Regions from separate parts of the Peribacillus sp. FSL E2-0159 genome, predicted to be linked through region 3. Evidence: riboswitches for the same ligand, from Rfam matches in the RefSeq annotation. Region 3 holds a riboswitch; each other region holds the start of a gene.
What was found. Region 3 has a riboswitch for cyclic di-AMP ahead of NYE63_RS24810 (TrkH family potassium uptake protein). Riboswitches for the same ligand answer to the same signal wherever they lie in the genome.
Positions count from the first base shown of each region.

Region 1: it holds a riboswitch for cyclic di-AMP, as region 3 does, so the genes downstream of both, NYE63_RS01410 (cation:dicarboxylase symporter family transporter) here and NYE63_RS24810 (TrkH family potassium uptake protein) in region 3, are expected to answer to the same signal.
Region 2: it holds a riboswitch for cyclic di-AMP, as region 3 does, so the genes downstream of both, NYE63_RS05135 (APC family permease) here and NYE63_RS24810 (TrkH family potassium uptake protein) in region 3, are expected to answer to the same signal.

Region 1 is NZ_CP152053.1:259,257-269,477, reverse strand. It holds gene NYE63_RS01425 (D-alanine--D-alanine ligase) at 1-1,070, opposite strand, end outside; gene NYE63_RS01420 (hypothetical protein) at 1,369-2,151, opposite strand; gene NYE63_RS01415 (class I SAM-dependent methyltransferase) at 2,317-3,072, shown strand; gene NYE63_RS01410 (cation:dicarboxylase symporter family transporter) at 3,115-4,374, opposite strand; cyclic di-AMP (ydaO/yuaA leader) riboswitch at 4,547-4,693, opposite strand; gene NYE63_RS01405 (efflux RND transporter periplasmic adaptor subunit) at 4,893-6,155, opposite strand; gene NYE63_RS01400 (hypothetical protein) at 6,170-6,832, opposite strand; gene NYE63_RS01395 (YegS/Rv2252/BmrU family lipid kinase) at 6,961-7,854, opposite strand; gene NYE63_RS01390 (TetR/AcrR family transcriptional regulator) at 7,987-8,865, opposite strand; gene NYE63_RS01385 (efflux RND transporter permease subunit) at 9,055-10,221, shown strand, end outside.
Region 2 is NZ_CP152053.1:1,028,594-1,038,814, reverse strand. It holds gene cobT (nicotinate-nucleotide--dimethylbenzimidazole phosphoribosyltransferase) at 1-522, opposite strand, end outside; gene lepB (signal peptidase I) at 655-1,203, opposite strand; gene NYE63_RS05165 (nitroreductase family protein) at 1,510-2,217, opposite strand; gene NYE63_RS05160 (Rrf2 family transcriptional regulator) at 2,332-2,748, opposite strand; gene NYE63_RS05155 (bile acid:sodium symporter family protein) at 3,052-4,005, shown strand; gene NYE63_RS05150 (NAD(P)H-dependent oxidoreductase) at 4,123-4,668, shown strand; gene NYE63_RS05145 (SDR family oxidoreductase) at 4,748-5,533, opposite strand; gene NYE63_RS05140 (RhaT/GlcU family sugar-proton symporter) at 5,549-6,403, opposite strand; gene NYE63_RS05135 (APC family permease) at 6,908-8,734, opposite strand; cyclic di-AMP (ydaO/yuaA leader) riboswitch at 8,873-9,017, opposite strand; gene NYE63_RS05130 (GtrA family protein) at 9,328-9,783, opposite strand; gene NYE63_RS05125 (glycosyltransferase family 2 protein) at 9,743-10,221, opposite strand, start outside.
Region 3 is NZ_CP152053.1:5,072,728-5,082,948, reverse strand. It holds gene NYE63_RS24820 (STAS domain-containing protein) at 41-874, shown strand; gene NYE63_RS24815 (TrkA family potassium uptake protein) at 1,013-1,669, opposite strand; gene NYE63_RS24810 (TrkH family potassium uptake protein) at 1,693-3,018, opposite strand; cyclic di-AMP (ydaO/yuaA leader) riboswitch at 3,191-3,333, opposite strand; gene NYE63_RS24805 (hypothetical protein) at 3,667-3,858, shown strand; gene NYE63_RS24800 (MFS transporter) at 4,220-5,479, shown strand; gene NYE63_RS24795 (TetR/AcrR family transcriptional regulator C-terminal domain-containing protein) at 5,525-6,124, opposite strand; gene NYE63_RS24790 (ABC transporter ATP-binding protein) at 6,243-6,968, shown strand; gene NYE63_RS24785 (ABC transporter permease) at 6,965-7,987, shown strand; gene NYE63_RS24780 (VanZ family protein) at 8,212-8,820, shown strand; gene NYE63_RS24775 (aminoacyl-histidine dipeptidase) at 8,860-10,221, shown strand, end outside.

The DNA.
Region 1 (10,221 bases), 1.0 Mb from region 3:
TTGATTTGTTGTTTTTCCTGATGACGTTCCAAGGCAAGTTTCACGAGTTTTTCAATTAACGCTGGATAGTCGACACCTGTGTGCTTCCACAATAACGGAAACATGCTGAAAGGAGTAAACCCAGGCATTGTATTCACTTCATTAATATAGATTTGCCCTTCATTCGTTAAGAAGAAATCAGCGCGAACCAATCCAGAGCAATCCAATGACTTAAAGGCAGTAATGGCCATTTCGGATAAAGCTGCATACTCGCTTTCCGTTATCTCCGCCGGGATGACCATCGCTGAATTACCGTCTACATATTTTGCTGAATAATCATAGAAGGCAAAATCTTTCTTAGGGATGATTTCACCTGCCACGGAACATGACGGTTCATCATTACCAAGAATACCAAACTCTAGTTCACGAGCAACTACCCCTTCTTCAATGATGATCTTCCGATCGAATTGAAAAGCTTCCGCTACCGCTTTTTCCAATTCATCAGCATCATTACATTTGCTGATACCCACACTCGAGCCTAAATTGGCAGGTTTGACAAAACAAGGATACCCCAATTCATCCGCTACCTTTTTAATGGCACTTTCAGTATTCTTCTCCCATTCAGAACGAATGAACCAAGTGTATTTAACTTGAGGAAGTCCCGCCTGGGCAAAAATGTTTTTCATGATGACCTTATCCATTCCTGCTGATGAAGCTAAAACGCCATTGCCTACATAAGGAAGGTTCAATAGTTCCAGCATCCCTTGTACGGTCCCATCTTCTCCATTTGGTCCGTGAAGCAATGGGAAAATTACGTCATACCCTGTTGATTCACTATTTTCATCAGTTGAATGTGCCTGCAAGGCAAGAGGCGAGCTAGATTTTTCCGGTGAAAATGTCAAAGCTTCCACATTCTCAGCGGGTCCTGTTAACTTCGGTCCATTAATCCATGAACCCTCTTTTGTTATGTAAATCGGATATATATCAAACTTTGCTAAATCGAGAGCTTTAATGACCGCTAAAGCCGTCTGCATAGAAACCTCATGCTCCGCAGATTTTCCACCATAAAGCAAACCAAGTTTAGTTTTCATGAGTTATTACCCTCCAATATTCTTTTAACCATGTCCATTGTATCACTTTACACTAAAACGGATAAAGCAAACTCCACATTTCTTTTTTATTACAACTTACACCCGCCTACCCTACAGCCTGTTTATGCGGGGTAAAGCGATACTTCCATCACTGGTGCTTTTCCAATGATTACTATCAACGGAGCACAGCCTGTGCGTCGCCCTCTCTTATCTTTTATGCATGAGATGGTAAGTCTTACACCTAAAAAATAAAAGGATTTCAAATAATCCAATCCACGAACCTTAGAAGTTGGGATAATTAGGAGGATGATGTATTTTTAATAACGCTTTCCCATACCTTTTCTTTTCGATTGAAGGTAATAAAGGCATCTGGCTCCTTAATATCTCTATCCGAAAAGTCATCATGCATTTCATCCATGTTTAAATAATCCCCTACGACCCATGCCGGTATCTCAATTTTCGTTCTTGTATACTTAACATGACGAAAGGAAAAAACGAGCCCCTCTGCAAGAATATGAGCCAAGGAAGAAATGATTTCTGGCGGAATCGCCGTCAGCTCTTTTTTCTTTCTGATTCCAAGCCACGTCCTCTCTACTTTTAAAGGCTCCAGCTTTAGCGGAATCAGGCTACCTAACATCATATAATATGTCGAAAGAGAACGAAAATAAATTTTATTGAACCAGCCATCATCCTGGGCAAGGTACACAAATTGATTATTCAATTTACGGAAAAATGGGGGATCCAGATGGGTTTTTGTGTGCCCTAAATATAAAAGTTCCGCTATTTCCCTTCCATCCAATTCATCCAGACCTTCCGCTTCTTCAAAATCGATCCAACAGAAATCTCCATATGCACGGACATTTTCTTTAACGAGCTTTGCAATATCTTCAGATGAAGCGCTCTCTAGCAGGACATTCAAATTGTATTCCCCACCATCAAATTGATGTTTCAATAATAAGATGGAATCCAAGGTATATGGCAGCGAATAGACGAATTCACGAAAATTGAGTCCATTAAAAAGGACAAACCGTTCGGAAGCCTGCATATGCATATATAAGATATCATTACTATCATTCTTCATAACCTAATCCCCTCCGAGCTCACTATCAATAATTTTATTTTATCAAACTTTTGGGTTTTCACGTAAGTTATATAACCCTCCATATTAACCTAAGGTTAAGGAACACACCCGACAACCATAAATATCCATATAATAGTAAAAAATAAAATTTTGGAGGAATTGATCATGGATAAAATTGAAAAAGGTTTTATCATTAATTCTTTTCATGAGGCCGCTTCCCTTTATGCTGATGTAACTAAAAAATTAGGTCTTTGGAAATCAGAGAAATATGCATTCAAAAAATATTTATTAAAGGATGATGCAATCCTTGATATCGGATGCGGTACAGGAAAAACCACCTTCGCACTATATAAAACAGGTTTTCAAAACATAACGGGAATCGATCTAACCCCTGCCATTCTTAATGAAGCCGAAAAAATAGCGCATGAATATAACCTGGACATCCCCTTTATCCTTGGAGATGCCACGAACCTCCCTTTCAAGGACGCTTCATTCGATAAAGCAATCTTCACTTTTAATGGCTTAATGCAAATTCCCCAGCGACAACACCGCACATCGGCTTTAAAAGAAATCAACCGTATTTTAAAACCTGAAGGAATCTTCATTTTCACAACACATGACCGTGATAAAAACGAAAATTACTTGAACTTTTGGGAGCAGGAGGAAATTATTTGGTGTGGAGGTAAGCAAGATGAGAGGCTTTATGAGTTTGGGGATATTCTCACATCCGGACCACTTCAAAAAGAAACTTACCTCCATATCCCAACACAACTTGAAGTAAATGATTGCCTAGAGGAAGCAGGGCTTACGGTCATCGAGAGCTTTTACCGCAGTGAATTATTTGATGAAAACGAAGATGTCAACGATTTCTCTTCCGATTGCCGCTTCTGGATCGTTCAAAAATCAGGAAGAGCATTTTAATACAAAAAATCCAGAGTGATATTTCACTCTGGATTTTTTGTATTAAGAAACTTGTTCTAGTTCTTTTTTGGAAGGAGGGTTGAATTGACCTTCCCATTTAGAGATGACGATTGCTGCAAGTGAATTACCTATAACGTTTACTACTGTACGTCCCATATCAAGAATACGGTCGATACCGGCAATAAATGCTAGACCTTCAATAGGAATACCGACAGTTCCCAATGTCGCTAAAAGAACTACGAAAGATACACCCGGTACACCCGCAATCCCCTTGGACGTGATCATTAACACTAGCATTAGCGTAATTTGCTCATACATGCTTAAATCGATTCCGTACATTTGAGCGATGAAGATTGCTGCTAACGCTTGGTATAATGTAGAACCATCAAGGTTAAAAGAATATCCAGTCGGAATAACGAATGTAGCAATATGTTTCGGACATCCCGCTTTCTCCATTTTTTCCATGATTTTCGGAAGAACCGCTTCTGAACTTGCAGTAGAGAAAGCAAGGATCAATTCTTCTTTTAGAAGTTTAATCAACGTAAAGATATTGAATCCGACAAATTTCGCAATAATACCAAGAATGACTACTACAAAGAAAATCATTGTTCCGTAAACAGAAAGCGCTAACTTTCCTAGCGGAATTAAAGATTCCAAACCGAACTTGGAGATCGTCACACCGATTAGTGCAAATACACCGATAGGAGCGAATTTCATGACCATGTTAGTTAGGTAGAACATTCCTTCAGCTACACCTTGGAAGAAACGGAATACTGGTTTACCCTTTTCACCGATGGCCGCAATACTAAGTCCAAACAACACGGAGAAGAAAATGATCGCTAGCATATCGCCTTCTACCATGGCTTTAACTGGATTGGATGGCACAATGTGAACGATTGTATCTACAAAAGATTCATGCTGCTTAGTTTCAGCTGTATCAACATAGGTAGAAATATCAGTTTGTTCTAACTTATCCATGTTTACACCAACACCAGGCTGGATGATATTCGCTGAAATTAAACCAACAGCAATCGCTATCATAGTTACCACTACAAAGTATGATATTGATTTAGCTCCAAGTTTACCTACTGATTTTAAATCGCCTACACCTGCAACTGCAACGATAAGGCTTGAAACAATGATCGGCACTACAATCATTTTAATCATTCGTAGGAAAATGTCTCCGAATGGCTGTAAAAAGTTTTGGGCCGTCTCACTACCATAAAAAATGGCACCAACGATAATCCCTAAAATTAAACCAATGAAAATTTGGCTAGCTAAACTTAATTTGAATTTCTTCATTTACTTTCCTCACCTTCCATAAAGTCTTTGATGCAAAAACATTTTTGTCTCGGTAAGGGAAACAGTATACTAATAAAAGAAAGTAATTTTTCTTTTTTTGAAAAACTCTGTCTTTACGCCGAAAAAAAAGACACTTCATGTGTCGATTTCTTATTGGCGTGAATATTCACACATGTTCCCTTAAAGACGCTGACGAGGTTAGCTGTCGGGTTAGGAATTGGAAACACAAAGCCCTTTCATTTCTGAATTCACCCCTAGCGGATAAAATCCACAAAAATGGGTCCCCCGTTCTTGGAATAAGATTAAGCGAGTTAACTTATAATAAAATATTATACTAAAAATGATAATCTGTAAATATTTATTCGCATCCGTTCTAGAAAAAATCTTTAAATATGTCTGAATATTCTGTATTAACAGCTATTGTATCTATAATTACTCTTCCCGATTTTTATTCACATTAAGTTATATTGATATAATTAATAAATAATTTGACATCACCTCTCTTGTTAAAGGAACGGTTATTTTTCCAAAATGCCAAGTAACAGATATCTTACTTTTTCCCTAGAGGTGAATTTTTTATAAGTTTTAACTTTCACTTTTTCAAATTGAATCGGAGTAATAAAATAAGAATGGCTCTTCACTGCCACATTCGGCTTCAGTAGGATGACGTCACCTACCGAAGGTCCTTTTATGATTTCTTGCTTTCCTTCTGCTTTAAGACCTTTTGTAATGTAATGTTTATCCATATATCCTTTTTTAGTCAATTTGTAAATATAAGGCTGTTTTTGGTAATGTACCGCCTCTATAGGAACGGAGGGTACACCGGCTTTCTCATTGGTTATAACAGTAAGATTCACTTTGGATCCCACCAACAAAGGTTCCGTTTCTTCGCCTTCCGGTTCGATTAAAGCCTGAAATGGAAATCTGTTATCTTTTTTTAACGACGGCTCTTCAGCTGGATAGGAATGGATACGGCCTATCGTTCCTTTCAATGCCTTTTTTGAATCAGAGGAACTTGCTTTTATAGTCATGCCCACTTCAGCCTTTTTCATTTCCTTTTCGGAGAAATACCCTTCAATTGCCATATTTGTTGAAACAATGGATATAATGGGGTTATTCAGGTTTTTATTGATATTTTTAACTACACCATCAGCCTCGCTCGTCGTTACGATCGCACTGGACTGCTCCTCAATTGAACTTAATTTAGCGTCAAGCATTTTCACTTTTTCATTTAAACTGTTTTTTTCCAGTTCTTGCTTGTACATTTCTTGCTCAATGTTACTTTTAATAAGTTCCGTCGAGCTTGTTGTTATATCAATATTCAAGTTTTTTTCCACCGATTCATCAATGGCGGCTTTTCCAGAATCACTGGTCAGGGTCCCTTGATAAGACCTCAACTTGCCTATGTATTCTTCAATTCCTGCAATTTCCCCCTCAGCTGCCGTTTTCTCCGCTTCTAAATCCGCTTTAAGCGCATCAAGTTCGGTCGTCGTATACTCAAACAACGAGGATCCAGCCGTAATCGCATCGCCTTCTTTTACAAGGAATTTCTTAAAATCATTTTTCTTGGTATCGAAATAGATATCATACTCTTCTACAGGTTTAATTACCCCATTTGTTTGAATAGTATCCGCAATTGTATCTTTTTTTACCTTTGTCCAGTGTTCAACGAAAACAGTTCGTTCCACTTTGCTTTCTTTTTTTTCAATAAGGTATATGTTAACGGTTATTAACACTATCGACGCAATCGAGACTGCTGCTATTTTCCATTTCCCGCTCATCCTTTTCACCCGCCTTATACAAATACGCCTACTTGGATGTATGCTAAAAAGGCTTTAACAAACCATGTGGCCAGATAGAATAGAACAATCATTAAAAGGACCAAATAATTATTTCGTTCTGAAAATTCCTTTAAATAATAATATTGCAGAGCAATAATAAGAAATTGAAAAATGGTGATTTCGCTGAATAAGTGAATGAAATAATCACTTCTGAGAACATACTGACTGATGATCCCCAATGAAAAAGGATTGGCATCGCTGCCTATGTCCATTAAAACGAATAGAGGAATCAGTAATGTTTTTTCCACTAATTGCAAACCAAAAAGAATCATTTGAACGATAACTAATTTTATATATGGGATATCAGTAACGATCCAAAAGAATAGAGCTGCTAAAAATATGTATATGGAAGGGTCAATTATGCCTGTTATTATATTGCCGCTCAAAATCAGCAACTTTGCTGCTTCGAATTCATTGACACTCATCTTCGTGATTTCTTTGGAGAATGATTCTGAACCAATGCCAAAATATCCCCCAATGGCGAATACTATAACACTAAGAAAATATAAAAATAGTAATTTCAATCCAAGCTTTGTGACTGCCTCTGCATTTTGCAGCTGGTAACGACTCCGATAAGGCTCTAAAATGCCTTTTAACAATCTGACCTGGTACACCATATGTGGTCCTCCTGCAAAAAATGATATATCATCATATATTTTATCTTATTTTGGAAACAATTGCAGAAATAAGGAATGAATAAACAAAAAAAACACATAATCCTTCCCCTTCAAATTTAATCCCCAAACTAATTTGGAGTTAATACTGACAAGTGATGGGCAAGGACTTTAATGCGCGCAGGCGTTTGTCTATAGTTTTCTCCATCCATATCCACATCAAGCGGCATCTTGGTTTCAATGGTCAGGGTACCGGCATGTAAATAAGTCACCCCAGAGTCAGGGCTCAGATCTTTAGTCCATGAACGTTTCATCGCTATTATTTCTAAAAATGCACCAAGGCTTGCATTCTCCAAGATGGCAACGCCAAAGAGCCCATCGTCTGGACTAACCATGGGAAAGGGCAATAAATTTGTGCCGATAAAACAACCATTCAAGACCAAAATCATAACTGCTTCCCCTTCAATGGAATCCCCATCATATTCCAGTTTATAGGAAAAGGGAGCATTCTCACCAATCGTCCTTACAGCACTTAATAAATATCCTATCTTTCCGAACCTGTTTTTTTCCTGCTCATCAATATTGCTTGATGCATCTGAAATAAGTCCTACTCCCCAAAAATTAGAAAAATAATCGTTATTGGCTTGCCCAATATCAATTGAACGAACCCTGCCATTTACTAATGCTTCTGCAGCTTGACGAACATTTTGAGGAATCTTTAATGTTCTGGAGAAGTCATTGCAAGTCCCTCCAGGTAAAATCCCAAACAACGGCCGCCTCCGAAGTGGTGAAAGGCCATTTACACACTCATGTACCGTTCCATCTCCACCTAATACGAAAACTACATCCATGTCTTCACCAAATTCCAAACAAAAACGGCATGCATCGCCTTTTTCCTTTGTTTGTAGTATGAGGAACTCATCAATATGTGGAGCTATTACTGGAAGACAACCCTCAAGATTCCTTTTGAGTTTATCATTCCCGGCATTTTCATTATAAATCAGCATTCCCTTTTTCCATCGCATGATTCTTGCCCCCATATTATTGAAAGGATTGTCTTCTTCCCATCACTTATACTTTTTCCTAAACCCCAGCTTTTGAAACTCATTAAGATTCAAATGAAAAAAAGAGGCTATTCGCCCCTTTCGGTAAAGCCTTCATATATTCGTCAAATAATCCTTCATCATTAAGATAAGCTTTGAACACAAGGGACTTCTTTTTTCATTTTTTTCTAAAAATAACAAAAGGCTTTCCAAGATGATGGGGCTTGGCCTAACTTTTGAAAACTCTTCCTGGATCGCCTTTAAAGCTTCCGTATTTTTACGTGTTTCCATTCCCTCTTCTTTACGTGTTTCCACTTCCAGCATCCTGACGATAATCGAATGGATTTCTTCTTTTGGGCTCATATCCCGCATCGAGCATCCAGGTAGGGGAAATTGTTTCAATAATGGATCTCCCATGTTCTGCAGGCTTGCGATAATGGAATCCATCCGGTTCAATATGAAGCTAGGTAATAATTCCACATCGAAAGCATTTTGTTTCCTGATCAATATTCCGATATATCCTTTGAAAAGGGAATCTAAAATTATGGTGCAATCCGGCAGAAGATCAGCCGAAAGTCCCGGGTACAACTCAATGATTTTACGCTTGAACCAACTCAAGCTCTCTTCATGGATATAATGTAAAAATCTATCTAGTTCTTTGCTGATATGAATCATTTGTTCCTGCATCATCATTTGAATCAAGTTGGTATTTCCCGTCATATGCTCAATGTGAACAGTGATCTGCCTCATGAATTTGTCTTTACTGGACAATGAAGCATCCAGTTCAAGATCAAGTAATGAGTCCGTCAACGCTTCATAATAAAATTTAAAAATGGAGACTAGTAATTCTTCCTTCGATTTAAAATGATTATAAAAAGACCCTTTTGCTATCCCACATTTTTCAGCAATTTCCTGAACGGAAGTCGCATGATAGCCTTTCTCCGCGAAAAGCTCTACAGACTTATCTATGATCATCTTATTTTTTTCTTTCATCAAATTCATCCTATCTCTTAAAATTGTCCATTGGTGACCAATGGGTCACATCTTCCAAATTGTATCCCAAAACCCTTGAAATCACAACGTTAATCCTAACGAATATTATCTGTTGCAATCATAATCCATATACTATATATTTGAGTCTATGACCGACTAGTCACAATTTTATGTATGGAGGGTACAAGCTTGAATTCAATAATTAAATTTTCATTAAAGAATAAATTGGCAATCTGGTTGCTTACGATCATCATCGTTGCAGCTGGTTTATACTCCGGTTTAAACATGAAACAAGAAACAATTCCAAGCATCTCGACTCCTTTAATAAGCATCTCCACTGTATATCCTGGAGCTGCACCCGAAGAAGTAGCAGATAAACTAACAGACCAGATTGAGCAGAAAGTAACAAATTTGCCAGGAGTCGAATTAGTCAGTTCTTCGTCCATGGCTAATGCCTCTTCCATCCAATTACAATATGATTATGATACGGATATGGACGATGCAGTAAAAGAAGTGAAAGAAGCTCTAGAGAAATTAGAACTGCCTGAGGGAGTGGATGACCCAAGCGTATCTAAATTAGAGTTAAACGCTTTTCCTGTCGTCGCACTCAGTGTAACAGATAAGGGTTCGGATTTACCAGCTCTTACAAAAAATGTGGAAGATGTGTTAGTACCTAAACTTGAAGGAATTGACGGCGTGACATCCGTATCAATTTCCGGACAACAGGTAAATGAAGGCAGCCTTGTATTCGACCAGGAAAAGATGGCTCAATACGGGCTCGATGAAGAAACCGTAAAGAAGGTTATCCAGGCCGCAAACGTCAACATGCCGCTTGGCATATATAACTTTGATGATAAAGAAAAAACGATCGTTGTGGATGGAAACATTTCCACATTAAAAGACCTGAAAAATATAAAGATACCTTTAACCGGCGGCTCTCAAACAGGAACGCCAGCACAAACCGGACCGGAAACCAATCAATCATCTCCTGAAATGGCAACAGGTCCTGCCCAACTGCAAAATGTCAAATTATCAGACATTGCCGATGTTAAAATCACCGGTAAGGCTGAATCGATTTCAAGAACAAACGGTAGCGAATCAATTGGGATTCAGGTTACAAGATCTCCCGATGCCGATACAGTTGCAATCGTAGACGAAGTAAACGAAGAAGTATCGAATTTCAAAGAAGAATTTAAAGGCTTAAGTGTACACACTACGCTTGATCAAGCCCAACCGATTAAAGATTCTGTGGAAACCATGATCAGCAAGGCACTCTTCGGCTGTCTGTTTGCCGTCATTGTTATCATGCTGTTCCTTAGGAACTTTAAAACGACTCTCATTTCCGTCATTTCGATT
Region 2 (10,221 bases), 1.8 Mb from region 3:
CATTTCACCAAGAATCAGGCAGTTCGCTCCACGGGCAATCATTTTCTGTGCACGGTCATATCCAATTTCGAGCGCTTGAATTACTTCTTCCTTTGTCATCGCCTCTTCCTTATAAAAGTTTCTAGTCCCATTGCGGACTTTTCTCGAAGTTAATCCCGGTGCTTCAATATCTGCATCGATCCCTATATCGACAATGTCCAAGTAAGCATCTATCGCGCGGCTTAATACATTGATGGCAGCACCGTCATTCAGGAAATTGAGTGCCATTTGTTCCGTCACTTCTTTTGGATAAGCCGAAACCCCTTCTTCCGTAATTCCATGATCGGCTGCAAACACAATCACCCCCGGTTTCGAAATGTCCGGAAATGCCTCTCCTGTCATCTTGGCCAGTTCGATTATCCATTCTTCAAGCCGTCCTAGGCTTCCCTGAGGAACCGTCAGCGAATCGACATGGCCTTTAACCTGCCGTCCCATTTCTTCATCCAGCATCGGGATGGAGATGGCAGCTAACCCATTCGTCATATTAATACCCCCCACAATCCAAAATGAAAAACCTTAACCATCGGAAAAGGTTCTTAACCATCATCTGCTATAAATACAACTTAGTCCATATAATTATCCTTTTGGCTCTCACTTGTATTCACTGTGATCCATTTACTTCGGCATACCCATTTCATTTAATGGGTAGATTCGAAATTTCACTTTGCCCACAAGTGATTCCTCAGAAATAAAACCAAATCTTCTTCCATCCCAACTGTTCCTTCGATTATCCCCCATGACAAATAAATGACCAACAGGCACCTTGGATTTCCCAAGTAAATCACTAAGGGTGAAATTCTCCGTCAGATTTTCTTCAGGTGAAATTTCCCTTTTTTTTGTTTTCAAATATGGTTCTGTATACTTTTTTCCATTGATATATAAGACATCATCTTTCATTTCGACACTGTCACCTGGTAAACCAATCACCCTTTTTATATAATTCTCTTCCGCGTCCGGAGCATAAAATACGACCATATCGAAGCGCTCCGGCTTTCCGATTTTAGCTACCATGATCCGGTCATCATTTTCATAAGTCGGCTCCATTGATTCACCTTTGACTGTGACTGGCGTAAATAAAAACTGTTGGCAAATGAACACGATGATTAAAGCGAATAAAATAGATTTCAACCACGAAAACACTTCACTTTTCATATCATTCTTCATAAGGACTCCCCCCATCCATTGTGAACGGCTAAACCAACGATAATTGCTGAATTATTGTTGCAGCGCCAAAACATTCTTCAGCTCTGTTTATCCCTTAATGCCTGGTTTTGCCGGTCGGTGATTTTTAGAGGTGATATTCCAAAAGAAATATCTGGAAAAATTGTAACATATCCATTTATAGCTTGCGAGTATAAATCTTTTTTTTGGAGTGCAGAGCAAATCTCAAACCATGAAAAAAAGGATAGCAAAATTTTAGCTATCCTTTTACTTAGTACAAATATTGTTCAAAAACCTTTTATTAAAACCTTAGTATTTATCCCAAGTCAATATAGTATCGAGTGGCAAACGGACTTTTTCAAACCCTGCTTTAGTTCCTTTTCCAAGGGAAATTAACATGACAGGTTTAAAGTTTTCCGGTACATTGAATGCATCCACAAATTTGGCTTCATCGAACCCTCCCATTGGGACTGTATCGTATCCTTTTGCTTTTGCAGCTAACATGATCTGCATGGAAACCAGGCCACCGTCAATCATGGCTACACTTAGAGCTTTCTCAGCGGAAAAGTTACCGTAATTATGCAGAATAGAGGCTACATATGGCTCTTTGATTTCATTCTTCATGATTCCTTTATTGACTAATTCACCATAGATCCGCTCTGCATTTTTGTAACCTTCTATATCAGCTAAAACGGCAATGACAGCAGATGCATCGACGATTTGTTGTTGGTTATTGGCGATGGGGAGCAACTCTTGCTGGGTTTGCTTATCTTGAATCACAAGGAATCTCCATGGTTGTAAGTTGGAAGAAGACGGTGCTTGAATCGCAATCTCCAGGATTTCACGAATTTCCTCTTCAGTCATCACGTATTCAGCATCGTACTGGCGAACAGATCTCCGTTCTTTTGCTACCGTAATGAAGTCCGTATCAGTAAGGACCTTCGGCATTTCATGCGGAATATTCAATTCTTTCGATTTATTTAGGTACTCTTCTTTACTCATTATATTTTTTGTCATTTATAATGACCTCCATTTAACTGTAATTAATACAGGAACAGTATATAACGTATACTGTTCCTTTGTCAAATACAGTTAAAAAAAAACGAAACCATATCAGTTTCGTTTCCCACATTAAGATTTTGATAGTAAATCAGCAATCGTCTTCTTTTCCAAGCCCTGCATTATCCAGCTCTCCATCTCGTTTTTCAAACCGCATAAAGCTTCACGGGAAGATGGTTGAAAGCATTTTTTATCATTCACATCAAGAAAGCCTTTTGAAAATGGTTCGGATTTAATTGCAGAGTATATATCTGCAAGAATGATTTGTTCGGGATTTTTGGCAAGTGAATATCCCCCATCCCTGCCTTCCTTCGCTTGAATCAGCCCTGCCTTCACTAAATTACTTAATATTTTTCTAAGAAAGCCTGACTCCGAATCAAGCTTATCGGCCAATTTATTACTATTACATAATCCATCATGATCAGCAAGAACAAGCAGGGCTTGTACTGCAAGACTAAACCACATTATACTGGAAACCTTTTCTGACATTTCTTTCACCTCTTCCTCTACTTTAAACTATTTTTCAATGAATATACAACGATGCATCGAACAATCTTGCCAAAATCTCTATTTAATGAACATCATCGGGAAAACCCTTTTTGGAATGCTGGGAGTTCCAGGACAGTGATAGTAATAGGAACGATGAATCCCTCACCAGTTCTATCCTTCCAATACATGCTTTTCACTATTTTTAAAAATAAATAGACAAATTTCTTGTCTTACAAATTATATTTATTGGAATATGGTAAACTTGATTAATAGAATTTACTTTGCTCAGAAAGTGGATGAATGATGCTGAAAACAATAAATGAACAAATGGATAAAGTTATGCCTCTCATCACGCCGATAAGCGTGGTTATTGGGGTATTATTGGCCGAACATCTAATGGATTACACCTTTCTTGTTCCATGGATATTTGCCTTCATTACATTTTCCGGAAGTTTAGGCTCTAACTTTAAATCTCTGCAAAAGGCAGTCACCCACCCTTTACCTGTATTAATCGTATTGATCATCCTACATATGCTTATGCCTATTTGGGCTTTTGGTCTCGGCCATTTAGTGTTTCATGGCGATGCTTTCACAATTACCGGCCTAGTCCTGGCTGTAGTGATTCCAACCGGTGTCACCAGTATGATCTGGGTATCCATTTATAACGGGAATGCCGTACTTGCCCTAACCATCATCTTAATCGATACCCTTCTCTCGCCATTCATCGTTCCTTACAGTGTTTCCCTTTTTGGAGGCGGTTCGATCGAAATGGATTTAGGGTCGATGGTGAAAGGATTAATTGGAATGGTCGTTCTTCCCTCCATGCTTGCCATGTTCTTGAACCAGGCTACAAAAGGGAAGATACAAAATACACTCTCCCCCCGCTTAGCTCCTTTTTCCAAGATAAGCGTTGGAATCGTAGTCATATTGAACAGTTCAAAAATTGCGCCATACTTAACCCATTTCGATAAGAAATTAATGATCATGTCGTTCTTGGTTTTGTTCATAGCTGCTTCAGGGTATGCCATTTCTTGGATGGTCGGCGCATGTTTAAAATGGGAAGAGGCGGATATCATCACCTTGACATTTACAGGCGGTATGCGGAACATAAGTGCAGGAGCCGTTCTAGCAACTACCTATTTCCCTGCTGCCGTCGCGGTACCCGTTGTACTTGGCATGCTGTTTCAACAAATGCTTGCCTCCTTTTTTGGCTATGTCATGGAAAAGCATTTTCATCGTGGTGTGAATGAAGGGTGATCCGCCGTATGATTATTTCCCAGGCATCCATTTTCCCTTTCATTAATATTCCAATTATAATAGGTGAGTGGAACACATTTACATGATTATCCATTACAAATCCTTGGAGGTATGAAGATGAAAGTTGTTGCAATAGTGGGAAGTATCCGTAAAGAGTCTTACAACCTTAAGCTTGCCAAATATATTCAAACTAGATATCAAGATCGGTTTGATCTCGAAATCTTAAACATTCGGGATTTACCTTTTTATGATCAAGATATTGAAAATGACCCTCCATTAGTTGTAAAAGAATTTAAAAGCAAAGTGGCCGAAGCAGATGCAGTCTTATGGGTAACACCTGAATACAATGGTACGATTCCAGGCGTATTAGGCAATGCAATCGATTGGTTATCACGTGTAGATAAAGTCTTGATCGGTAAACCATCATGGATCATGGGTGCGTCAATGGGACAATTAGGAACGGTTAAAGCTCAATTGCATTTGCGTGAAATCTTATTCGCAATAGGCATCTCCTCCCCACTCCTTCCCGGGAATGAAGTATATGTTGGTGCAGTGCATGACAAAATCGATAACGAAGGCAGGCTTACACACGAGTCAACTGTCCAGTTTATCGATACTGTCGTCGATAACTTCATTAGCTGGTATAATCACCATACTCGTTAATGCTTTTTAACAAGAATCCCAGCAGGTTTGATCCTGCTGGGATTCTTGTTGCATCATAAAAGAGGGAATTAAACAACATTCATCCTCTTCCCGCTTGGAATGCAGGGTATTTTGTCATTCCTCCGTCAGCGAATAAAGTGATGCCCGTTACATAACTGGACTCTGAAGATGCCAGCCATACAGCAACTGCAGCAATTTCTTCAGGCTTTCCGATATACCCCATCGGAATCATGCTTTCAAGATCCTTTTTCTTTTCGGGATCTTCAAGCTTGTCGGCATTTATTGGCGTGGCGATGGCTCCAGGACCAATGCTGTTCACACGGATCCCTTTTGGTGCATATTCAAGAGCCAGGGTTTCCGTAAGCAGCTTCACCCCGCCCTTGCTTGCCGCATAGTGAACGAATAAAGGCCAGGGAATCTTCTCATGTACACTGGACATGTTTATCACATTCCCTTTAATGTCGTTCTCGACAAAATACTTGATTGCTTCACGGCATCCTAAGAAATTTCCGGTTAAGTTCGTATTGATTACCCTATTCCAGTCACTTAACGACATCTCGTGGGATGGAACCGGATTTTCAATTCCTGCATTATTGATGAATATATCGAGTTTCCCGAAATTCTTTATAGCTGATTGGACAAGGTTAATCACATCTTCTTCAACAGTGACATCTCCTTTTACTGCAATAGCTTCCCCACCATTTGTTTGGATTTCTTCCATTACACTATCCGCTTCCTCTGATTTAGTGCGATAATTAACCACGACCTTTGCCTTTTCCTTAGCAAAGCGAATGGCCATCGCTTTTCCTAAACCAGTGGATGAACCCGTTATAACAACGACTTTACCTTCTAAATCTGTATACATATAATCACCCTCCAATTAACTTTTTGCCAATCCGAGCATAATCCCAGCAATGATGATCAAGATGATTCCAATTCCAATTCCAATTAGTTGACGCTTCGTTTTCTTTTCACGCAAAATGATGATCCCGCCGAGAGTTGAAATGACTATGCCCATTTGCGAAAGGGAAAAACTAGTAGCCACTCCCACACGGGGCTGGGATATGAATAAAAACATGTTCCCTGCAGCCCATATCAATCCCGGAATGATATTGCGAATCGTATATTTGTTAAATGGTTTATGTTTAAAAGTCAATAACAGACCACCTATCACCATCCCGATAGCTTGAGGGAACAACGCTGACCAGCCATCAACATCAAATAAACGCGCCACGACCACATAAACCAAATAACCGAATGTCGAGATGAGGAGAATAACAATTCCTTTCTTCAAGTTTCCCGACTTGCCCTCTTTTGATTCTTTATCTTCCAATGAGGTCAAGACGATTCCTATAATAATGAAGACTAATGCCAAAACCCCTAAAATAATCGCTTTCATTGTAGACCATTCGTGAAAAACTATGACCCCGAATAATGTGGTTGAAATGAGCTGCAATCCAGTTGATATCGGCATCGTTTTGGATACTCCCATTAAATCAATGCTCTTAAGCTGATTAGCTTGTCCAAGAGCCCAAAACAATCCAGATACGACTCCGACTCCAAACACCAGAAGTGACAACTTAATATCGGCAAAAATATAAACACCAATTGAAAAAATCAAGGCACCAATCGTTGTACCTAGTGTTTGACTATAGGGTCCACCCCCGAGTTTCACATTAAATAAAACGATGCTTCCCCAGAATAATGCCGGCAAGAGAGCTAATAATATATCCATTTTCAACCCCCATTTATGTAAGTTCAAAACTAAGCAGTAAATTTCCTTATGTCTTCTTAATATGTTCGCATTATTTGAAATGACCCTTGGTAATTTTATGAAGTGCTTCCCCTAAAGTAGTGTTCAACACAAAAAGGGCTGCAGACGCAGCCCTTTTTAATGATACTGATTGATGCTAGCCACCATGTTAATGATGTTGCATGTCCATTTCCAAATCATCTGCGACTTTGAAATAATTACTTTCCCAAACAGCCGTGGTGCGGATAATAATGATGGAGAAAGTTTTATATTAACATTAATTAAAGCTTTAAAAGAGGAAGTATCCCCACATCTTACTGCAAATCCTTTTTATTGTACGGGCTTCATAGTTACTGTGAATTTATGAGTGGGTTATGAATGTTCATACTCAAATATCGGCAGCGTAAGTTACTGCTGTCTTTTTTATAAAGGTTATAAAAAAAGCAAACCTTATGTAGGTTTGCTTCTTTTCTTAGATAATGGAACTCACTTCTTCAAATGATATGGCACAGTCGTAATAACCACATTTCTTCTATAAAGTAAGTAGGCGCGAATCAGTAAACTTGATTGGTTATGAAGTATATTGTGCCAGCCCTTCTTCGGAATGAATTGGGGGATGATCACCGTAACTTTATAATTGGATTCCCTAGCCTTATGTTCAACTGTATCCACAAATTTAGTTAGTGGCTGAATGATACTTCTATAGTAAGAATTCAGCGTAACGAGTCTGACATCCGGCTGCCACTTTTTCCATTTTTCTCCGAATTTCTTTTCATCTTCTCTTTCAAAAGCAACATAAACCGCAATAACCTGATTTGCTGATAGAGATTTTGCATAATTTAAAGAGTTCTCAACCACATGAGTTATTCCCGCCACAGGTACAATGATGATATTCCCTTCAATTGGTAAGATTGGCTCACATGTTGTAATCCTTAGTTGGTCACCAACTGCTTCATAATGCTTTCTAATTCGATGAAAAATTAAAATGATGATAGGTAAAAAAATCAAAACAGGCCAAACCTGAGTAAATTTGGTTAAAAAGAATATCATCGTGACGATAAAGCTAATCATGGCACCAATTGAATTAATGGTTAGTTTCATCATCCAGCCTTTTGGCTTTTCGCGAATCCATTTAACAATCATCCCGGTCTGGGACAACGTAAATGGAATGAATACCCCTACCGCATAAAGCGGAATGAGATTTTCTGTATGTCCTTCAAATGCGACTATTAAGATGATGGATGCAAGCCCCAGTATGATAATTCCATTGGAATACCCTAATCGGTCCCCTCTTACCGTAAACGCCCTTGGTATGAATTTATCCTTCGCAAGATTTACCGCAAGCAGAGGGAAAGCCGAATAGCCAGTATTGGCCGCCAGTATCAAGATCAATGCAGTCGTACCTTGAATGAAGAAATACATGAAATTCCGTCCAAAGATCTCTTCAGCAATCTGGGAGACGACCGTTACCTCCGCGCTTGGAACAATACTTAAATAATAGGCTAAGTATACGATTCCCGAAAATAATACCGCTAGTAAGGAACCCATCGCTATTAAAGTTTTCGCAGCATTATTTGGGGCTGGATCTTTAAAGTTCGGGATTGCATTGGAAATCGCTTCGACTCCTGTCAATGCGGAGCTTCCTGATGCGAATGCTCTTAGCAGTATAAATAAACTGATGCCCGCTACCGGAGTCCCGATGGACGTATGCAATTCCGGTGAAACCCCACCCGTCAAAATCTTGTAAATGCCAACACCAATCAAGATGAACAATGCTAAAACGAATAGGTACACCGGATAAGCCAAAACAGAGGCCGACTCCGTAACCCCCCGAAGGTTCAGGATTGTAAGTAGAATGACGAAAATGATGGCTATGATGACATTATATGAATGCAGGCCAGGAAAAGCGGACGTGATGGCATCCGTACCTGCAGAAACACTTACAGCGACAGTTAATATATAATCGACCAATAAGGATCCTCCAGCTATCAACCCTGGATTGACACCTAAATTGTTTTTTGAAACCACATAGGCCCCCCCGCCATGTGGATAAGCGAAAATGATTTGTCTATAGGACAAAATCAAAGCAGTTAACAGGATCAATACCCCAATCGCGATAGGGATGGAATACCAGAATGCCGCAGCACCGACCGTGATCAGGACGATTAATATTTGCTCCGGTCCATAAGCAACCGAAGACAAAGCATCAGAAGATAATATCGCCAAAGCCTTTGTTTTGTTAAGCTTTTGTTCACCAAGTGCATTTGATTTTAAAGGTCTCCCAATCAAGAACCTCTTTATAGAAGATAACATCAAGAATTCACCACCATATTTAATTTATAAGTTTATGTTACCCAGCTGTAGCAAAAAACAAGACGAAATAGAAAAATGCCTACAAGTCATAGCTAAATAGACCTGTAGACATTAATTTTTTTGTCTAACAAGCTCCACCTTCCTTCTCATATAACGCTTACGAGGTTAGCTGTCGGATTCGGACCTAAGAGTAGCCCTACCTTGAAAGGATTCACCCCTTGGATTGTAGTAACAATCCCTATAACGGGTCCCCCGCACCATAAGGTTTAAGCGATTTAGAAATATGAAACTGTTGATTATCATACTCCCGTGAAATGAAAAAGTAAATGAAAATTTTGCACATTAATAGAATAATCTTTGTAGGTGTAGTTTTGTTCTTGACGTATATAACATAAGTCATGCAAACACACTATTCGAAGGGAGGAAAGGAGATAAATAAAAAAGTCAAAAAGAAAATGATCGCCACATGGAGAACGTAAAGGACGAAATTAAACAGATCTGCCCCAGCTTGGATAGTCATTAAACTTGCATTTAATTTCGCTTTCCGAATCCACTTTAATTCCCGTCCAATCGGGGGCAATGATCCACCCTAATTAGTTCCTTCCTTCTTGAATTGGTCTCAAATTGCTTTTTTTAAAGACAAAGTATTTCTGGCCAATATAGTTAAGAACTGTGTAAAAAATTGCTCCTATCAGCACCGCCACATTTTGTTGTATGGATAAGTGAACGGATCCTTCCATTGATTCTGCTATAGCTTGGCCTAAAGAATAAGCTGCGGAATAACAGATCAGGATGACGCAAAAGAAACGGGCAACTCCTCTCCGCCATTCTATATCGCTTTTAAAGGTAAAAGTCCTGTTCAAAAGAAAACTCGTTACAGCTCCCGTACCATTGCCGAAAAAGGTGGAGATCCAGTAAGATAATTCAAGAACATTCATGAGAAAAAGCATGATGGAAAGTCCAACCGCTGTATTGACTATTCCAACCAATAAAAAGCGGATAAAGGAGTTAGTGTGTTTTAGATAGTTTTTCAATACTGTTCCGTTCATTGTCTAGTTGCTCCCGTTTTTTTAAATCGAGCGGATTAAATAAATCCAAATCAACAATATATTTAGGCCGGCGTTTGGATTCATTATAGATTTTACCTATATATTCCCCAATCAAGCCGACAGCGATCAACTGTAGTCCACCGATCAACCATATGGAGGTGATTAATGAGGTCCAACCAGTTTCGGTCTGCCCATAAAACTTTAACCATAAAAAGTAAGACCCAAAGAGTAAGCTAATGAAAAAGGAAAGACATCCTAGCCATAATACAAGCCGGATCGGTGTAACTGAAAAGGAAGTAATGCCATCAAGCGCAAACCCAACCATCTTCTTAAATGGATACTTCGTTTCCCCAGCCAATCTTTCTTTTCGGTCATAATAAACAGAGTCCGTCTTAAACCCAATGAGCGGTACGATCCCCCGTAAAAAAAGATTCGTTT
Region 3 (10,221 bases):
TGGAATGCTATTTTATAAAAAAAAATAGGTGGAGAAACTTATGCACAGAAATAAAGAACTATATTCCTTTTTATTGGGTGTGGCAGGACAATTGACTGAGGATTGGTACGCAACATTGAATAAAAACGATAAGGCGGGTGTTTATAGTTCACCCGATCCCAAAGTGATCAAAAAACTTAAACAACAAAATAATGAATTCCATTTACGTTTCTTTCAGGTCTTTGATACAGAGGAAAGGGAATTCTTTAAGCATCTTGGTGAGTGGATTGAAGATATCGGTCAGGATGAGCAGCATTTAAAAACACCCATCTATTTTATATTGAGGGAGTTTTTTCGAACGCAAGAGCAATACCTGGATTATATTGACCGATTTGTAGGATTGCATAGAGATCAATATACCCAGGAAGAAATAAATTCCTGGTACCGGATAGTTGTGAAGGTGTTCAGTGAAGTGATGGAGAGGTTTACGGAAGCGAATCATAGATATGCCAATAAAATCATGAAAGCCCAACAAGCAACGATCGATGAATTGAGCACGCCCATCATTTCCCTTAAAGATAACATGGCGTTGCTTCCCCTGATAGGCGATATTGACACGACGAGGGGCATGTCCTTGCTTGAAAACACATTACAAAAGTGCGCTGAAAAAAATGTCACCAGGCTTTTCATTGACCTATCGGGCGTTCATGCAATAGATAGTGCATCCGCCCACAAGCTGTCACAATTGATTGAATCTTTACATTTGATCGGAATCCAAACAACCCTTTCAGGACTTCGGCCGGAAATAGCGATGACTGCCGTTAAGCTTCAACTGCCTTTTGATAAAGTGACGATAAAGTCCACTCTTGCCCAAGCGATCAGTACGATAAAATAATACATACATATCCAGGGCTGGGGATGCTCATTATAAATTTCATCGAGAAGACCGCCATATGGCGGTCTTCTCGCATGTATAAGTGATGCTGCAAAATGGGTACAGGGCTCCATAAAGCAAGAGCCGGAACCTGCTGGATCATTCAATATTGGCAAAGACTGCTAGATCTTCTTTATTGCCAACCACTAAAAGCATATCTTTTTCATGGATATCCTGGTCCGGTGAGGGTGCAATGATAATTTCTCCATTACTCACGATGGCAATGACGCTGATATTATATTTTGCACGCAAATCAAGCTCTCTGAGGCTTTTTCCCTTCATGCTCATGGGGAGGATGATTTCCTCGATATTGTATTCTTTGGAGAGCTCTATATAGTTCAGCATGTTAGGGGATAGGAGCTGATTCGCGACCCGTTCCCCCATATCCCTCTCAGGATAGATGACCCAGTCAGCACCGACTTTAGTGAGAACCTGACCGTGATTTTTATTGAGTGCTTTGGCAATGACCTTTTCGACCCCAAGCTCTTTTAAAAGCAAGGTAGTTAAAATGCTCGATTGCATGTCATTTCCGATGGCTACGATGACACAATCGAAATTACGGATTCCAATTGATTTCAATGTTTCTTCTTCAGTCGTATCCGCCATGACTGCATGGGTAACGCTCAGTTCCGCATTCTCGACTCTTTCCTCGTTGACATCAATACCTAATACCTCTTGGCCGGCCGTATATAATCTATGGGCCACACTGGTTCCGAACCTGCCTAAACCGATCACGGCATATTGTCGTTTTCCCATCTTTTACACCCCTTCATTAATGATTAACCAATCATGATTTTCCCTTTTGGACGGCGGAATGGATCTGGTTTGCGCCTCATAGCGATAGCAAAGGCTAAAGTCAAAGGACCCACACGGCCTGCAAACATCGTGAAAATGATGAGCATCCGGCCAACTGGTGATAATTCTGGGGTCAAACCCATTGAAAGTCCCACGGTGGCAAATGCTGAAGTGGCTTCGAATAAAATCATCAAGAAGTCAGTTCCGCTTTCAGTGATGGTCAGCAGAATGGAGATGATTGAAACCATGAATGCGCCAATGAATGTAACGGATAATGCTTTAAAGATCGTTTCACTCACAATGCGGTGACGGAATAATACCACATCACCCTTTCCTTTAATCTGTGACCAAACCGTTCCAACAAGCGTCGCCAATGTAGTCGTTTTAATCCCGCCGCCAGTCGATCCGGGTGAAGCCCCAACGAACATCAAGAAAATGATGAGCAGTAATGTAGGCTGAGTTAGATCAGGGATATTCAGCGTATTGGAGCCTGCCGTCCGTGGTGAAACCGATTGAAATAGAGATGACAGCATTTTACACATGAAAGATAAAGGCTGCAATGTCTTGGCATTGCCGAACTCGAATAAAAAGATTAAAATTGCGCCGGCAATCGTAAGGGTCAAGCTAGTCGTCAGAACTATCTTCGTATGTACGGATAAACGATGGGTATTCCGATATTCGTATAGTTCATTCATCACAATAAAACCTATCCCGCCAAACGTGATGAGCAAGGCGACGGTAAGGGTTACGAATGGATCCGATACATAAGGGGTCAAACTCCTGAATTCCCCCATTAAATCAAAGCCGGCATTATTGAAATTCGAAATGGAATGAAAAAAACCGTAATAGACTGCCTGACCGATTGGCATGTCAAAAGAAAAGCGAATCGATAAGATAAGGGCACCCAAGCCTTCAATGATCGCCGTGAAAATTAAAAGCCGCTTGACTAATTTGACTACACCCGCCATGGATAGATTATTTAAGGACTCCTGCAGAACTAATCTGCCTTTTAAAGAAATCTTTTTGCCTAATAATAAAAAGAAAAACGTCGCAAATGTCATGAAACCTAAGCCGCCTACCTGAATCAGTGTTAAGATGACCAACTCCCCAAAAGTGGTGAAGGTCGTTCCCGTATCGACTACGACCAGTCCTGTTACACATGTAGCGGAAGTCGATGTGAATAAAGCATCCAGAAAAGAAAGACCATTCCCATTTTCTGTGGAAATCGGCAAGGTCAATGAATAGGCCCCAATAAGTATCAGGATGGCAAAGCCGAGTACAAGTATTTTTGGCGGATCCAATTTTGTCATTTTCAAATGATCATCCCTACCCATAAAAATATTGTGTAATACTGTATGATATTTTAATCATCAATCCTCTTTCGGAATCTTTTTAAACGCATAATAAAAAGACCTGCGAAAACATCGAGCAGCTATTTTGCTACAAAAAAAGCAAAAAAGCTCCCGAAATAGGCGGTCTTATGACCTCCTTCGCTTTAGCCGACGAAGTTAGCTGACGGGTAGGATGGCGAAAGAGCTGATCTCATCCCTTCTGCAAGGCAGAATTAACCCCAAATGATTGGGTCCTCCGTACTCAATTCCCTTGAGTTTAGGCCGAAATGCATTAAATTGATAAACGTATTCTACTCCCAACATTTAGCAGTTGTAAACCCCTAAATTGTAAAAAAATATTTCTTTAACAAAACTGAAAATTTACGTTTTATTTACATTTTAAAAACGTATTGACAAATATTAGTTAGCACATTATGATAGGTTCGATTAAGCCGATTATGATAACCAGCATCGATGTACTTTATTCAATACTTTCAAGCAGAACATGTCATTGCCAATCAAAATTTCTAATATATAAATTATGTTTATTTTGTGAATTATAAAGAAAAAAAGCATTGCATTCGTATTTAAAAAATTCAATACATTTTATTAAAAAGGCGGGCAATTATGGAGAAGACGTTCAATAGATATGTTATTAATGCTACAGGCAAGGGTGGCCAGACATATTTAACACAATGCCAGGATAAAGATGCACTAAGGAAATGGATAGCCGATCATGAGGATCAAATCATCATGAATGAATTAAGGATAACGGATAAGAAAAAGAATCCGTTTTTAAAATTGTTTTCCCTAAGGTAAATTAACTGAATCCAACATTCATTAGCGGTATTCAATTATGTAATCCCTGTGTTCTATCCAGGAACGCTGAGCGAAAAATCCATATCTTGTTTTGCTTTGAAACTCATTTATTTTGAATGGGTTTTTTTGTGTTATTTACAATATTAATCCACTGATGTTAAAATTTGTAATAGTTAATGTGGACGTAAAGAGGAGAAAAGTAAATGAAATAACCACTTTCCAAAAGAGCCCCGAAAGCAGCAGAGTATAGGAAAGGGATGTATGGTGACACGCAGGGGTGGCACCGCAAATTGATCTCGTCCCGAGACGCATTACTTGGGGACGGTTTTTTTTATTCTTTACGGTCAAGGGAGGAGAAGCGATGACATTACGAAATATATTAGTATCCTGGAAATATCCTTCCATTCTATTGTGTGGGATTGGTATCTCCAACTTCGGTTCTTGGGTTTATTTCATTGCACTTAATTTAATCGTTCTCGATATGACCGATTCAGCCTTGGCGGTAGCTGGACTTTATATCGTTAAACCGATGGCTGCCATATTTACGAATGTGTGGGCAGGCAGCGTGATTGACCGGATAAATAAGCGGAATCTAATGGTTGCACTTGATCTATTTCGAATGGTATTCATAGCCTTGCTGCCATTGACTTCTTCTATATGGATCATCTATTCCCTTGTCTTCGTGATCAATATGGCAGGGGCCATGTTCGTAACAACATCAAGGTCGTATATTACAAAATTAATACCCGTTGAACAGAGGAAACGATTTAACTCATTACGAAGCTTAATGGATTCTGGAGCTTTTTTGATTGGACCAGCGCTAGCGGGTATCCTTTTCTTAATCGGTACACCCGTTTTAGCGATTTATATTAACTCGGCTGCCTTATTATTATCCGGTATCATCACTCTATTTATGCCTAATCTTGAAAAGGATCATTCCCTTGAACAATCCAGTCATTACCTGTCTTGGACCATCATGAAAAAGGATTGGGGAATCGTCCTGGACTTCAGCCGGAAATCTTCCTATATCATGCTCATTTATTTCTTATTCAGCTGCATGGTGGTGATGGAAACGGCCATTGATTCCCAAGAAGCGGCGTTTGCCAAGGCGGTACTCTTTTTGTCAGACAGCGATTACGGATTCCTTGTAAGCATCGCCGGGGCAGGTATCATTGCGGGTGCCATAGTCAATGCCGTATTCATCAGTAAAGTGCAAATTTCGTACCTGATTGGTCTTGGATCTTTATTTGTCTCGATAGGTTATATGATTTATGCCTTTTCGAATTCCTTTTCACTGGCCGCCATCGGATTCTTCATCATTGCCTTTTCACTGGCTTTTGCCAACACAGGCTTTCAAACCTTTTATCAAAATAATATTCCAGTGGAAATCATGGGCAGGGTCGGCAGTATTTTTGGCTTGTTAGAAGCTTTATTGATTATCTGTACAACCGCAATTGTTGGTGTTTCAGCTCATTTCATTTCGATTAGGTTCGTGGTGATTTCAGGTTCCATGATCATGCTCGCTTTATCAATTTTATTGTCGATGCTTAGTATGAAGGCATCGAAGAGTAGGTATTATTCCGTTGGTAATGTAGAGGTGAAAGCGGGGGAAAAGATGTAATCCAATTTAAAGGCATGTTGATGGAACATGCCTTTACTGAATTGTTCATTGAATGAAAGTGCGCAATTGGCTGATGAAGTTCAAGATTTGAAAATGAATTTTCGCCATCTCTTCTGCCGTTTGCTCTTCACAATTCTCCAGCCACTCCTGAATCACTCCTAAAATCGCCGATGTCAGGAAGGCGTGCATATACATGCGGAACGCTTCATTTTCAGCTGCTGGATGCAGACTGATCAAACGCTCCAACAGTACTTCACCGAATACGCGCTTTATTTTTTTGGCAAAAGAAGGATCTCCCTGATCACCAAGAATGGCCCTTAATGCGTGAGCATGTTCACTGATGAATTGAAAAATCTCTACAAAGGGCGGGTATAGTTGTTGTTGATGAAGAGCCAAAAAAGCCTCTTTCGGCAAAATGGCAGTAATGCGAGTTTGAAGTTCATTTAACAATTCCTGCTGTACGTGATCCATCAATTCATATTTATCTGCGTAATGCAAATAGAATGTGCCCCGATTAATGTTGGCTCGCTCTGCAATTTTCTTTACTGATACATGTGAGAACCCCTCTGCTTCAACGAGTGCAATAAAATGATGTTGTATATGCATTTTCGTCTTTTGTACCATATCCTCATGAATCGATGCCATGGAATGTCTCCTTCACTAAACATTTTTCCAAATATGTTGATTGTATTAGACCGAATGCTACCTTAGAATGATGATACACTCAACACCGTGTTAATTAAAGAGGGAGGATGTGTGTACAATGAAAAATGCGATTTCCATTGAAGGAATTGCTAAGGGTTTTCATCAGAAAAAGGTCATTCAGCCATTGAACCTGCATATTGAAAAAAGCGGAATTTTTGGCTTGTTAGGTCCATCCGGATGCGGAAAGACGACCTTGATTAAAATGATTGTCGGATTGATTAAGCCCGATGCAGGTAAAGTCACGGTTCTGGATCTTGAAGTGCCAAATGAAGCACTGTTAATGGAAGTCGGTTATATGGCACAGTCCGATGCTTTATATACAGAACTGACGGGAGCTGAAAACCTCGAATTTTTTGCGAAGCTATACCGTTTTTCGAAAAAGGAACGAAGGGAACGCATTCAATATGCAGCTGAAATCGTACAGTTGACGAATGATTTGAACGTTCGGGTTGCGCATTATTCAGGGGGAATGAAACGCCGTCTGTCACTGGCGGTGGCACTCATTCAAAATCCGGAGATTCTCATTTTGGATGAACCGACAGTAGGAATAGACCCTTTGCTGAAACAATCGATTTGGCAGGAACTTGAGCGTTTAAGAAATGAAGATCATAAGACGATCATCATCACGACGCATGTGATGGATGAAGCGGAACGATGCGATAAACTGGCGATGCTGCGTGAAGGTGAAATCATCGCGGCAGGAACCCCTGAAGCTTTAAAAGCACAATTTGCCGTGGAAACGCTTGATGATGTTTTTTTAAGGATTGGAGGTGGCCTTAAATGAGAATTGCCTCTCTTGTTACTAGAATTACACGGCAGATGCGCCGGGATCGAAGGACGCTCGCTTTATTTTTCCTTGCTCCATTGCTCATTTTAACGCTCATGTATTTTATTTTCGATACAGAAGCAAGTGATTTGAAAATCGTTGTTACAGGCAGTGATGAAGCAATGGTTAAAGCATTGAAACAAGCGGATTTTCAAGTAACGGCCGCTGAGGAATTTTCAGAGGAAAAAATGATTGAAAATGATACGGATGGCTGGCTTCAGGTTGAAAATGGCAAAATAAAACTGACGCTATTGAACGACGAACCGACCCGTGCAAAGGCCGTTCAAATGCAATTGATGCATGGCTTGCAAGGGAATGAAAAAAACACTCCTTCAATTGAGGTTGAGGAGCAATATGTTTACGGAGATGCCAACACAAAGGGTTTTGATACTTTCAGTCCGATGCTCGTCAGCTTTTTCGTTTTTTTCTTTGTATTTTTAATAGCGGGGATTGCGCTTTTGAAGGAGCGTACAAGTGGTACGTTGGAACGGCTGCTTGCTACACCGATTAAAAGATTCGAAATCGTAGCGGGCTATGTGATCGGATATGGCTCATTTGCTCTCATTCAAACCATAATTGTCGTATTATATGCTGTCAATGTATTGGATATCGTCCTTGTTGGCTCCATTTGGCTCGTTTTACTGACGAATATACTTGTCGCGCTCGTTGCATTATCGCTTGGTACATTACTATCGAGTTTCGCGACATCTGAATTCCAAATGGTACAGTTCATTCCGCTGGTCATCGTGCCGCAAGTCTTCTTCACAGGAATTTTCCCATTAGATGGCATGGCAGACTGGCTGCAAAAAATAGGCAAGGTCATGCCTCTCTATTACGCATCGGATGCCATGAACGGCATTATGTACAAAGGTTTCACATTCAATGAGGTTTTACTGGATCTACTCATTCTCCTTGCATTTGCAGCCGTTTTTATCACCATCAATATTATTAGTTTAAAAAAATACCGTGCACTATAAATCATAAAAAAAAAAAGCCGGAATTCTGGAAAGTGAGGAATCGGCTTTTTTTGTTTTACGGGATGAAGGCCGAATTATCCTTCCCATCGGTTGATTTATTCGAAAAGGCTTCTCCTTGACGGTTCTCTAATGACAGGTTAATGCAGGTTGTTGACGGGTTGTTAAAGATGTCCTAGGATATAAGGGTATGTAATGATTTGGTAATAAATAGAAGGGTGAGTTATATGTCTATAAAATCGGTCATGCTTTCCCTTTTGCTGTCGCAAGCAATGTTTTTGTGCGGTTTGCCTTTTTTTCTTCAGCTTCTATTATATTTGAATCCTTTGGTGATCATGGTTGTCTGGTTTTGTATACTTCTTTTCGTTTCGTTTGCGGTTCTTTATTTTCGAGGTGAAACGCTCAGAATTCCGCGCCTTTTATGGCAGGCAGTATTGTTTGGCTACAGTTTATCATTATTGGTTTTGCTGTTCTTCCGACCAGAAGGGCAGGTTTATTCGTATAATTTGATTCCTTTTTCTACGGTTCTTTCATATTTATCGAACGATATGAACGGGCTTGTATCATTTTATAACCTTAGCGCCAATGTGGGGCTGTTCATTCCATTCGGGCTGTATTTGTTGTCCAAGGATGGGAAAGAGTTCGACGCTTTAAGGAAATTTCTTTATCCATTACTTTCGATTTCGGGCATCGAAATCTGTCAGTTTGTTTTTCGGCGCGGAAGTTTGGATGTCGATGACCTGATCCTGAATATGATTGGTGTTTACCTGGGTTACATTCTGTATCCATTGTTCACGAGAGTGGCAGTGTTCCGTTCTGGAAAAGCAAAAGGATGAGAAGCAGTACAAATATGTTAAATGAAAGGATGAATTTTCATGTATAGCACTTTAGAAGAATTATCGAGCCATCCGGTGTTTCATTATTTTGCAGCGATTTCCAAAATCCCGAGAGGATCGGCTAATGAAAAAGCGATTAGTGACTATCTGGTTCGCTTCGCGAAGGAGATGGACCTGGAGGTGATCCAGGATGAGGCGCTGAATGTGATTATCAAAAAGCCTGCCACAATTGGATATGAGAATGCACCTACAGTCATTATCCAGGGGCATATGGATATGGTTTGCGAAAAGAATAAGGGAACGCTTCATGATTTTGAAAAAGATCCGCTTCAATTAAGGATTGTGGGAGACATGTTGTATGCGACGGATACAACATTGGGGGCGGATAATGGGATTGCTGTTGCTTATGCTTTGGCATTATTGGATGCAAATGATATTCCGCATCCCTCTCTTGAAATAGTCATAACGACTGAAGAAGAAACGACGATGAACGGTGCACTTGCTGTGGATCCGGCTCACTTTAAGGGAAAAATGCTGATCAACATCGATTCGGAGGAAGATGGAAAGCTGCTGGTCAGCTCAGCAGGAGGGATACGAGTTCGGCAGATCCTGCCAATCGGAAGGGAATCGGCTTCTATTGTTGATGCTGTATCTTATAACATCAGGATTAAAGGGTTGAAGGGCGGACACTCCGGTATGTCCATCCATAAGGAGAGAGGGAACTCCAATAAACTTTTGGGTAGAGTATTACATGAATTAACGACTGACTTCCCTTGCTTCATACAGCAAATGAACGGAGGCCTGAAAGGGAATGCGATCCCTCGTGAAGCGGAGGCAACTGTACTGATTCATGCAGAGGATGTTCAGAAGATAAAGGGGAGACTCCAGCAATGGGAGGATACTTTTAAAAATGAACTGCAATCTTCCGACCCTGAGGTATCGATTAGGCTTGAAAAGATCGAAACGATTTCTACAAACGTTTTTTCCAAAGAGACGGTGACTAAAGCCATTACCTCCTTACTGGTAATCCCGCATGGCGTTCAAGGAATGAGCATGGGAATAGAAGGATTAGTGGAAAGTTCTACGAATCTAGGGGTTGTTACAACAAATGAAACGGAAATGATATTCGAAAGTGAAATCAGGAGTTCGGTCAAAAGCATCAAATATAACATGGTTACGCAAGCAAAGGCGATTGCCGACATGCTTGGATGCGAACTATTGGTTGACGCGGATTATCCGGAATGGCCCTATAATCCTGATTCGAAACTCAAGAAATTATTTGAAGAGACATACAAGGAAAAATATCATGAGGATATTGAAATCATCGCAGTGCATGCAGGGATCGAGTGTGGGGTATTCATAGATAAGATACCAGGGTTGGATACTGTTTCAATCGGACCG